2 linked regions of the Pseudolabrys taiwanensis genome follow. The protein of the gene in region 1 binds, or shares a complex with, the protein of each later gene. Links are inferred from orthologs where the notes say so. Each region holds a gene or a part of one and is shown in the gene's direction. Other genes may lie near its edges.

Region 1 (4,815 bases):
AAGGTTACGGCCAGCCTGAGTACGATCCCGCCGCCTATGCCGATCGTAACGCGGAAGGCTTCCAGCAGGGCGCGGTGCCGGCCTATCTGACGCACGGTCAGTACGATCCGAACAATCCGCCCTACGGTGCCGAGGAGCAGGACTTCTACGACGACGAGCCGCCAGCCAAGCGGCGGATGAGCATCATGGTCGTCGCCGGCGTCTTCGCATTGGCCGTCGTCGGCGCCGCCGGCGCTTTTGGCTATCGCGCGGTGTTCGGCTCGTCCGGCATCAGCGGCCCGCCGCCGGTGATCAAGGCGGAAGCGTCGCCGAGCAAAGTCGTGCCGGCATCGGCGTCCAAGGACGCGCAGTCGAACAAGATCATCACGGACCGCGTCGGCTCGCAGGGCGAGAAGCTCGTCTCCCGCGAGGAGAAGCCGGTCGACAACGTTCCGCTCGCGCTCGACAGCGCGACGGGGTCGGCCAGCACCGAGCCGAAGAAGGTTCGCACCATCGCCATCACGCCGGACTCGCAGGGCAACCCGGTCGTCGCCGATGCCGTGCCGCTGTCGGCATCCGCCGCGCCTCTTGCGCTCGTGCCTGAGCAGCCGATGCGGCAGGTGCAGACGCAGCGCGTGACGACCACGGCGCCGGCCCCCGCCGCGGCGGCCGAGCCCACGCCGTATCCGGCGGCGCCGTCGCGTCCCGCGCCGCCGCAGCAGGCCGCTGCACCGGCTCCGGCACCGAGCAATGCGCCGCTCTCGCTGAATCCGAACGCCGCGCCGCCGGCCCGGACGCAGCAGCCGGCCCGCACGGCCTCTTTGACCCCCAGCCGGGCGGCGCCGAGCGGTACCGCCTACGGTGTTCAGGTCACCTCGCAACGGAGCGAGGCGGAAGCCGAGGCTGCGTTCCGCGCCCTGGTTGGCAAGTATGGGGCGCAACTCGGCGGTAAACCGCACTTCATCCACAGGGTCGATCTCGGCGCCAAAGGCACCTATTACCGTGCCCTGGTCGGTCCTTTTGCCAGCGGAAACGAGGCGACCGAGGTGTGTTCCAGCCTGAAAGCCGCCGGCGGGCAGTGCATCATCCAAAGGAATTAGGGGCCCGCAGGGTTGCCCCGGTCTTCGGCGCGGGCTAATTCGCGTCGATGACGGCGCGCGCATTCATCACCGGTCTGGCCGGTCTCACGATTTCCGCCAATGAGCGCGCCTTTCTTCGCGAGGCGGCTCCTTGGGGGCTGATCGTCTTTAAGCGCAACATCAGCACGCCTGAGCAACTAATTGATCTTACGAGTGCTTTCCGCGACGTGGTCGGATGGGAAGCGCCGGTTCTGGTCGATCAGGAGGGCGGCCGGGTGCAGCGGCTTGGCCCGCCGCACTGGCCGGCCTATCCGCCCGGCGCGCGCTACGGCGAACTCTATGACCGCGATCCGGCCTCTGGCCTCGCCGCCGCCAAATTGGCAGGGCATCTGATCGCGGCCGACCTGCGGGCGGTGGGAATCGACGTCGACTGCCTGCCGATCGCGGACGTTCCCGTGTCCGGCGGCGACCCGGTCATCGGCGACCGGGCCTATGGCACCGAGCCGGGCAAGGTCGCCTCGATCGCCGCGGCGGTGGCGCAGGGCCTGATGGCCGGCGGCGTCCTGCCGGTGCTCAAGCATCTGCCCGGACATGGCCGCGCGACGGCCGACAGCCACCACAAGCTGCCGGTGGTGGATACCGACCGTGGAACTCTGGAAGCGACGGATTTCGCGGCCTTCCGGCCCCTGGCGGGATTGCCGCTCGGTATGACCGCACATGTTGTGTTTAGCGCGATCGACCCCATCGATCCGGCCACAACTTCGGTCACAATGGTGCAACAAGTGATTCGCGGCTTCATCGGGTTCCGGGGCCTGCTGATGAGTGACGATGTGTCGATGAACGCCCTGTCGGGCAGCATTGCGGAGCGCAGCAGCGCCTCGCTTGCGGCCGGCTGCGACATCGTCCTGCACTGCAACGGCAAGCTCGACGAGATGATGCAGGTCGCATCGGTCGCGCCTTTGCTGTCGGGCGATGCGGCGCGGCGCGCCGACGCGGCGCTCATGGCGCGCAGCGCGCCGGAAGAGTTCGACATTGCCGCCGCGCGCAAGATCTTCAACGAGATGATCGGCGGCAACGCCCAGGAACGGATGACCTCATGAGTGCCGCCGAGTTTCCCGCCCTCGAGACCGATCGCAGCGACGCCGAACCGGCGATGATCGTCGACGTCGAAGGCTATGAAGGGCCGCTCGATCTGCTCCTGGTGCTCGCGCGTCAGCAGAAGGTCGATCTTGCCAAGATCTCGATCCTGGCGCTCGCGGACCAGTATCTCGGTTTCGTCGAAGCGGCGCGTAAGCTGCGGCTCGAACTGGCCGCCGACTATCTCGTGATGGCGGCGTGGCTCGCTTATCTGAAATCGCGTCTGCTGTTGCCGGAAGCGGCGCCGGGCGAGGGGCCGAGCGCCGAGGACATGGCGCTGGCTTTGGCCAACCGGTTGCGCCGCCTCGAAGCGATCCGCGAAGCCGCCAACAAGCTGATGGAGCGGCCGCAGCTCGGCCGCGATGTCTATCCGCGCGGCGCGCCGGAGCCGATCGCCGAAGTGAAGCAGCCGGAATGGACGGCGACGCTCTACGATCTGCTGTCGGCTTACGCCGTGCAGCGCCAGCGCACCGCGCTGTCGCGCGTGCGTTTCAAGAAGCGCAATGTGTGGTCGCTCGCCGAAGCGCGCGCGACGCTCGAGCGGATGATCGGCACGTCGACCGACTGGTCGCGCATCGATCAGTTCCTCATCAGTTACGTGGTGGAGCCGACGCAGGCGGCGACGGTGTTTGCCTCGTCTTTCGCATCCGCGCTGGAGTTGGTGCGCGAAGGCGTCGCCGAGATCCACCAGAAGGACTCGTTCTCGCCAATCTTTATGCGCAAGCGAGTTGCTGTGAACGGCGGCCCCATCGCGCGTGACGCGTAAAGCCGGCGCCGTTACAAAAGAAGACGTACAAGGAGACGTTGTCGATGCCGAGTGCAGCTCCAAAGCTCGAGGTCGTTCACGCTGATGAGCCGGCGGCGCAGCCTATGGCCGAGCAACCGACCGAGCCGCAGGCGCGTCCCGAAGCGCTCCGTCTTCTGGAGGCGCTGCTGTTTGCCGCCGCCGAGCCACTCGACGAAGCGACGCTCGCCAAGCAGTTGCCGAACGACGTGAACGTCAAGGAGATGCTCGCGCTTCTCGAGACGGAATACGCGACGCGTGGCGTCAATCTCGTGCGCATCGGCCGCAAGTGGATGTTCCGCACGGCTTCCGATCTCTCGTGGCTGCTGACCAAGCACACGGTGGAGAGCCGCAAGCTGTCGCGCGCGGCGATCGAGACCTTGGCGATCATCGCCTATCACCAGCCCGTGACGCGCGCCGAGATCGAAGAGATCCGCGGCGTGCAGACGGCCGGCGGCACGCTCGACGTGCTGCTCAAGACCGGCTGGATCCGCCCGCGCGGGCGCCGCAAGGTGCCGGGCCGGCCGATCACCTACGGCACCACGGACGAGTTCCTGACGCATTTCGGTCTGGAGGAGGTCAGCGACCTGCCGGGCCTCGAGGAACTCAAGGGCGCGGGCCTGCTCGAAGGCGGCCTGCCGACGGGCTTCGCGGTGCCGGTCCCGTCCGACGATTCGACGCTGCGAGACGACGAGGACCCGCTCGAGCCGGGCGATCTCGACCTGGCGCTGGCGCCGGCGGTCGAGAACGCGGAAGGCGAGGCTGGCGCGGAGGCGGAGACCGCCGCCGACGATACTGCCGAGGCCGAAGCGGTGCTCGAGGTGGACGCCGAAGCGGTGCTCGAAGTCGAGGCCGAAGCGGTTCTTGAGGTCGAGGACGAAGCGGTCCTCGAGGTAGAGGACGAGGCAGCCGACGAGGCCTCCCAAGCGGTGTCCGACGAAGCATCTTCGGACGACGAAGCCGCCGACGAGGCGCCAAGCGAAGACGAGGGCGGGAAGTAACGCGTCCTGGTCCGGCTTTGGACGCGTTCAGCGCCGAAATCACGGTAAATTCCACCAGTTAGGACGATCCGGGCGACAATCCGTCATCCGGAAGTCCTTGTTTTTGCCGTGTCCGGGGCCTAGTTTCTAAAGCGAAAAACAGGCGGGGCGCGCTTCATGAAGCGTCTTGCGGAGGGTTAGCCGATGGGTTCGCTGAGTATCTGGCACTGGATGATCGTCATCGTGGTCGTGCTCCTGCTGTTCGGCCGGGGCAAGATTTCCGATCTGATGGGCGACGTTGCCGGTGGCATCAAAGCCTTCAAGAAGGGCATGGCCGAAGACGACACGCCGAAGGCCGAGCCGCCGAAGAGCATCGAGACTGCGGGTGCCCCGCCGAAGACCGAAACCGAGCGCCGCGCCGAAGGTGTGCGCTCCTAAAGCGAGAGCGGTTCGCGGGGGCGCGTTAGGGCCGACGCCGCGGCGTTATGTGTGCCGCGGGGGAAGTTGAGCTAATCCATGTTCGATATCGGGTGGGGCGAGCTCGTCGTCATCGGCGTCGTTGCGCTAGTCGCGATCGGCCCGAAGGAGCTGCCGGGCGTGCTCCGTTCGCTCGGCCAGTGGATGGGCAAAATCCGCCGCATGTCGGCGGAATTCCAGAGCCAGTTCCAGGAAGCTCTGCGCGAAGCCGAGGTCGCCGACCTGCGCAAGGAAGCCGAGGACATCAAGAGCTCGGTCTCGAGCTTCGCGCATTACGATCCGCTCGCCGATACATCGCCCCCTTCGACGCACACCGAAACGCCTTCCGAAGCCACACCACCCGAAGCCACGCCGCCGGAAGCAACGCCGACGACCGGGC
Region 2 (5,798 bases), 3.8 Mb from region 1 along the record:
CTCGGCGCCGTCATCAAACGAAAGTGAGGCGCGAGCTGGCCGGGAAACTCGGCCTGCCATTGCCACATTTCTGAAGTCCAGCTAGCCAGTGGCGGCGAAAACCCGCCTTTCAGCGAAGGAGCTTCCGTTGCAGATTTCCCGCCGTGAGTTTTGCCAGGCCGGCGCCACTTTGGCGCTTGCGACCGCCCTGCTCGGCAGCACCGCGCTTCCCTTTGCCGGCGAGGCGCTCGCGCAAGCGCAAACGACGATTTCGCCCCTGGAACTAATGAAGCCGGATGCCCTGCCGGAAATGGCGCTCGGCGACGCGAAGGCGTCGGTGACGATCGTCGAATACGCCTCGATGACCTGCCCGCACTGCGCGCATTTCCAGGAAACCACCTTCCCGGACCTGAAGAAGCGCTACATCGATACCGGCAAGGTACGTTACATCTTCCGCGAATTCCCGCTCGACAACCTCGCCGCCGCCGCCTCGATGCTGGCGCGCTGCGCCGCCGATACCGACTCTGGCAAGTATTTCGCGCTGACCGACACGCTGTTCCGTCAGCAGCGTACCTGGGCCGTGGAAAAGCCGCTGCCGCCGCTGCTCGCCATCGCCAAGCAGGCCGGCTTCACCGAGCAGACCTTCAACGCCTGCCTGTCGAACCAGAAGATCCTCGACGGTATCGAAAGCTCGCGTCAGCGCGCCATCAAGGATTTCAAAGTGCAGTCGACGCCGACCTTCTTCATCAACGGCGCGCAATATGCCGGCGCGATGACCATCGACGAGATGGCCAAGATCATCGATCCGCTGCTCAAGAGCTGAACTTAAGCGCATACCGATTCCGGGTCCGCAGCCGCAAGGCCGGACCCGGAATGTTTTAGGCAAGTGCATTTAGCCGCGTGCCAACAGCTTTTTTCGCGTTGGAACCGCCCTATTTTCGCCGCGCCGCCTCGCGAAATGTCTGGAAAACCAGCCACGATTCGTGCGCGGCTGTTGCTCAAGCGGGCCCGGCTGTTCATTCTCCCGGCCAATGCGGCAACTGATCATCACGGTCCGGGCCGGCACGCCGAACGCGGCGGATCGCCCGGCTGTTCTCCGTAACCGCCCGCGGGATGATGGGTTTTTCCCTGGCGCGCATAGCCTCGCGAAAACGTGCGTTTTCGAGCGGACATGCAAAGCGTGATTTAGTACGAGGCCTGACGTTATGAAGCTGACCCGGCTGCGTCTGTTAGGGTTCAAGACCTTCGTCGAACCGACCGATTTCCTCATCGAGCCGGGCCTGACCGGCGTTGTCGGTCCGAACGGTTGCGGCAAGTCGAACCTGGTCGAAGCTTTGCGTTGGGTGATGGGCGAGAACTCGCACAAATCCATGCGCGCCGCGTCGATGGACGACGTCATCTTCAACGGCAACAACTCGCGCCCGGCCCGTAACAACGCCGAAGTCGCGATGACGATCGACAACGGCGATCGTACGGCGCCGGCGGCCTTCAACGACACCGACATGCTGGAGATCGCACGCCGCATCGAGCGCGAATCCGGCTCCAATTACCGCATCAACGGCCGCGACGTGCGCGCCCGCGACGTGCAGATCCTGTTCGCCGACGCTTCGACCGGCGCGCGTTCGCCGGCGCTTGTGCACCAGGGCCGCATCGGCGAGATCATCCAGGCCAAGCCCGAACAGCGCCGCCGCGTGCTGGAAGAAGCCGCCGGCGTCGCCGGTTTGCATGCGCGCCGGCACGAAGCCGAGCTGCGCTTGAAGGCGGCCGAGACCAATTTGCTGCGCGTCGAGGACGTGATCGGCCAGCTGACGACGCAGATGGAAGCGTTGAAGAAGCAGGCGCGCCAGGCCGTGCGCTATCGCACCGTGTCGGCGCAAGTGCGCAAGGCCGAAGCCACGCTGCACCACTTGCGCTGGCTGGCTGCAAGCTTCGAGGTCACCGAAGCCGAACAGGCCAAGGATCTCGGTGTGCGCGAAGTCGCGGCCCGCACCGAAGCCGAAGCGGAAGCCTCCAAGCGCCAGGCGCTGGCATCGGCGTCCCTGCCTGAACTGCGCGAGGCGGAAGCCGCCGCCGGTGCCGCTTTGCATCGCATCAAGCTGGCGCTTGCCGATCTCGACCGCGAAGAGCAGCGCGCCAAGGATCGCATCGCCGAACTCGACAAGCGGCTGTTCCAGTTCGCCTCCGACAAGGAGCGCGAAGAGCGTCTGGTCGCCGACGCCGAAGAAGCCATCGCCCGCATCGCCGCGGAAGACGAGACGATCCGCAAAGAGGCGCATGCCAATGCCGGCCGCCGCTCGGGCGCCGACGCCAAGGTGGCGGAAGCCGACGCCGCGCTGGCCGAGGTGGAGAAGGTGTTCTCCGAACTCACGGCCAAGCTCGCCGATCTGACCGCGCAGCGCCATCAGCTCGAGAACGTGATGCGCGAGCACGCGAACCGCGCGTCGCGCATCGAAAGCGAGATGTTCGAGGTCGAGCGTGAACTGTCGGCGCTGCAGGCGAACGAAGGTCCCGATCTCGCCGAACTGACCGCCATCGTCGAAACAGCGCAGGCTGCTGCTGCTGCTGCTGACGCGGCGGCGCTTGCGGCTGAGGCTGCGCACCAGGAAGCGCGTCACGCGCTGGAGGCCTCGCGCGCGCCGCTCGCCGAAACCGAACGCCGCGTACAGCGGCTCGAGACGGAAGCCAAAACGCTGTCGAAGGTGCTCGCGGTCGACACCAAGAATCTGTGGCCGCCGGTGATGGACAGCGTCGCCGTCGACAAGGGCTACGAGAAGGCGCTCGGCGCCGCGCTCGGCGACGATCTCGACGCGCCGATCGATCCGTCCTCGCCGATGCGCTGGGCGGGCGCCACCATCGACCCCACCGATCCGGCGCTGCCGGAAGGCGTCGAAGCGCTCGCCAAGCACGTCGCAGCGCCCGACGAACTCTCCCGCCGCCTGAGCCAGATCGGCGTCGTTGACCGCGCGGAGGCGCAGCGTTTCGTCGGTCAGTTGAAGCCGGGTCAGCGTCTCGTCTCGATCGAAGGCGATCTGTGGCGTTGGGACGGCTTTGCCGCCGACGCGCATGCGCCGACCGGCGCCGCGCGGCGTCTCGCCGAGCGCGCCCGCCTCGCCGAAATCGAGTCCGAGCTGCAGGTCGCGCGCGCCGAGGCGGAAGCCGCGCGCACGACCACCGAGAATGCCGATCAAGCCCTTCGTGCCGCCGCAGCCGCCGAAACCGAAACGCGCGCCGCCATCCGCGAGCGCCAGCGTGAAGTGTCGACCGCGCGCGACCAGTACGAAGCGGCCGAGCGCGAAGCCAACCGTCACGCCGCGCGCAAGTCGGCGCTGTCCGAAGCGCAACAGCGCCTGACCGCGAGCCGCGACGAGATCGCCGCCGCCAAGGCGGAAGCCGAAGCCGCGCTCGAAGCGCTGCCTCCGGCCGCCGATCTCGAAACCGAACTCTCGCTCGTGCGCGACGACATCACGACCAAGCGCGCGACGCTCGCCGAAATGCGCGCCGAGCAGCAGGCGATCGTGCGCGAGGCCGAGCTTGCCGATCGCCGCCTCAAGGCGCTGGCCGCCGACATGACGGCCTCGATGCAGCGCCAGGAAGGCGCGCGCATGCAGCTCGCGACGCTCGAGCAGCGCGTCGCCGAAGCGCAGACCGCGCGCGCAGAGCTTACCGATGCGCCGGAGGCCTTTGCCGAGAAGCGCGAGGCGCTGATCAGCGAAGTCGAGCTGGCCGAGGCCGACCGCCGCGGCTGCGCCGACCGCTTGCAGGAAGCCGAGAACCAACTCGCCGAAGCCGACCGCGACGCCCGCGCCGCGCTGGAAGCGGCGAGTCAGGCGCGCGAGGGCGCCGCCCGCTCCGAGGAGCGCTTCGAAGCGGCCAAGCGGCGCCTCGCCGACATCGCGCGCGAAATCCACGACACACTCGAGGTCGAGCCGGCGCAAGTCGCCGAGCTTGCCGAGCTCAATCCGGGCGATCCGCTGCCGGACATCGTCGAGACCGACGCGACGCTCGAGCGTCTGCGCCGCGAGCGCGAGCGTCTCGGTGCGGTCAACCTGCGTGCCGACGAAGAGCTGCAGGAAGTCGAGGCGCAGCACACCTCGCTTGCCGCCGAGCGCGACGACCTCGTGCAGGCGATCGGCAAGCTGCGCCAGGGCATCCAGAGCCTTAATCGCGAGGCGCGCGAGCGGCTGCTGGTCTCGTTCGAGCAGGTGAACAAGCATTTCCAGCATCTGTTCACGCAGCTCTTCGGCGGCGGCACCGCCGAACTGCAGCTCATCGAGAGCGACGATCCGCTCGAAGCCGGTCTCGAAATCCTGGCAAAGCCCCCGGGCAAGAAGCCGGCGACCTTGTCGCTGCTCTCGGGCGGCGAGCAGGCGCTGACCGCGATGGCGCTGATCTTCGCGGTGTTCCTGACCAACCCGGCGCCGATCTGCGTGCTGGACGAAGTCGACGCGCCGCTCGACGATCACAACGTCGAACGCTTCTGCGATCTGCTCGACGAGATGACCAAGTCGACCGACACGCGCTTCGTGATCATCACGCACAACCCGATCACCATGGCGCGCATGAACCGGCTGTTCGGCGTGACCATGGCCGAGCGCGGCGTGTCGCAGCTGGTGTCGGTGGACCTCGAAGCCGCCGTCCGCTTCCGCGAAGCGGGTTAATTGCCGGCTCCGTAGGGTGGGTTAGGCGCCAACGGGTCCGCGCAAAGCGCGGCCCGATGACTGGCTCTGCGCCATAACCCACCGTCGATGTTTCATGCAAAAATCAAAAGGCGGGTTACGCGCCTTCGGCGCTAACCCGCCCTACAAACTTGTACGGTGGGCACGGCGCTACGCGCCTTTGCCCACCCTACGATTAATCATCAAAACACATACCGCAGCCGCCCGCTGAGCTGGTGCGCCTGAAAGTCGTGGCCGCCGAACTTGAAGTCGTAGCCCAGCATCATCTGCAGGCGCGTCGCGACGTTCGCTGTCAGCCCGGCGCCGACCACACCGAAGTCCGTGCCCGAGCCCGCCGCCGTCGTCGCGAAGGTGCCGGGCAGCGCCTGATCGACGAAGCTCGCGCGAATGTCGCGTTCCTTGTCGAGGAATTCGTGCTGCCAGCTCGCGCGCAGCTCGGGCGTCACGATGCCGAAGTCCGTCCGCCAATCGTGCCGGAAGCGGGCACCGAGGCTCGACCGGAACGAATCCGCTTTGTCGCCGTCGACCGAGAGCGCCGCGCCGCCGGTTTCGGTGAAGGCGTCGACGCGCACCATGGTGTATTGCGCGCCGAGTTCGGGCGTCACGGTCCAGCCGCCATAGCGCAGATCGACACCGACCGTGCCCTGCGCCGCATACTGATCGCCCTTGGGGCTCGACGTATTGGCCGTGCCGAGCGCAATGCGGTTGTTGTCGTATGAATTGCGGCCGTAGACGAAGGCGCCGTTCACGAACCAATTCTGCCGGTAATAGGTGCCGTAGGCGCCAAGCATCCAGGTGTTGATCTTGCTGGTCGAACCGATCGTATCGAGATCGGCATTGGTGCGCGTGTAGCCGCCGAGCACGCCGACCACGAGGTCGGGCGTGAAGCGATAGTCGACACCGGCGGTGAACCCAGCCGCATTGAACTTGCTTTCCGGCGAATTCGACGTCGCGCTCTGACGCGCGAACAGCGCGTTGCCGTAGAGGAACATGCCCCAGGGCGTGTCGCCTTCGATCATGCGCGGCGCTTTGGTCACGCCGCCCGTCGCCTTCGCCATCGCGGCAAAGGCCGGGTTCTGCGCCATCGAGGCATTAGCGGCATAAGCGTTCGCCACTGCCTCGCCGACCGTGCGCGGCATCTCG

Evidence for each region. Proteins that work in one complex are often made in the same cells at the same time.
Region 2: the proteins of DW352_RS06095 (region 1) and smc are in contact, whole or in part, in a crystal structure (PDB 3ZGX), measured with the Bacillus subtilis proteins. The link is inferred for Pseudolabrys taiwanensis from one-to-one orthologs.

Annotation. Positions count from the first base shown.
Region 1 is NZ_CP031417.1:1,267,415-1,272,229, reverse strand. The notes cover bases 1,064-4,057. They hold DW352_RS06095 (segregation and condensation protein A), read left to right. Parts: upstream 1,064-2,154; coding sequence 2,155-2,961; downstream 2,962-4,057. Other genes in these bases: scpB (SMC-Scp complex subunit ScpB), read left to right, coding at 3,066-3,980; nagZ (beta-N-acetylhexosaminidase), read left to right, coding at 1,127-2,158; DW352_RS06105 (SPOR domain-containing protein), read left to right, coding at 1,064-1,079. In the rest of the region: more of DW352_RS06105, read left to right, coding at 1-1,063; DW352_RS06085 (twin-arginine translocase TatA/TatE family subunit), read left to right, coding at 4,164-4,397; Sec-independent protein translocase protein TatB, read left to right, coding at 4,476-4,815. UniProt on the Bacillus subtilis protein: Participates in chromosomal partition during cell division. May act via the formation of a condensin-like complex containing Smc and ScpB that pull DNA away from mid-cell into both cell halves.
Region 2 is NZ_CP031417.1:5,100,032-5,105,829, reverse strand. Bases 861-4,837 are described here. They hold smc (chromosome segregation protein SMC), read left to right. Parts: upstream 861-1,184; coding sequence 1,185-4,637; downstream 4,638-4,837. Outside these bases: DW352_RS24315 (DUF721 domain-containing protein), read left to right, coding at 1-27; DW352_RS24310 (DsbA family protein), read left to right, coding at 128-802; DW352_RS24300 (autotransporter family protein), read right to left, coding at 4,838-5,798. UniProt on the Bacillus subtilis protein: Required for chromosome condensation and partitioning.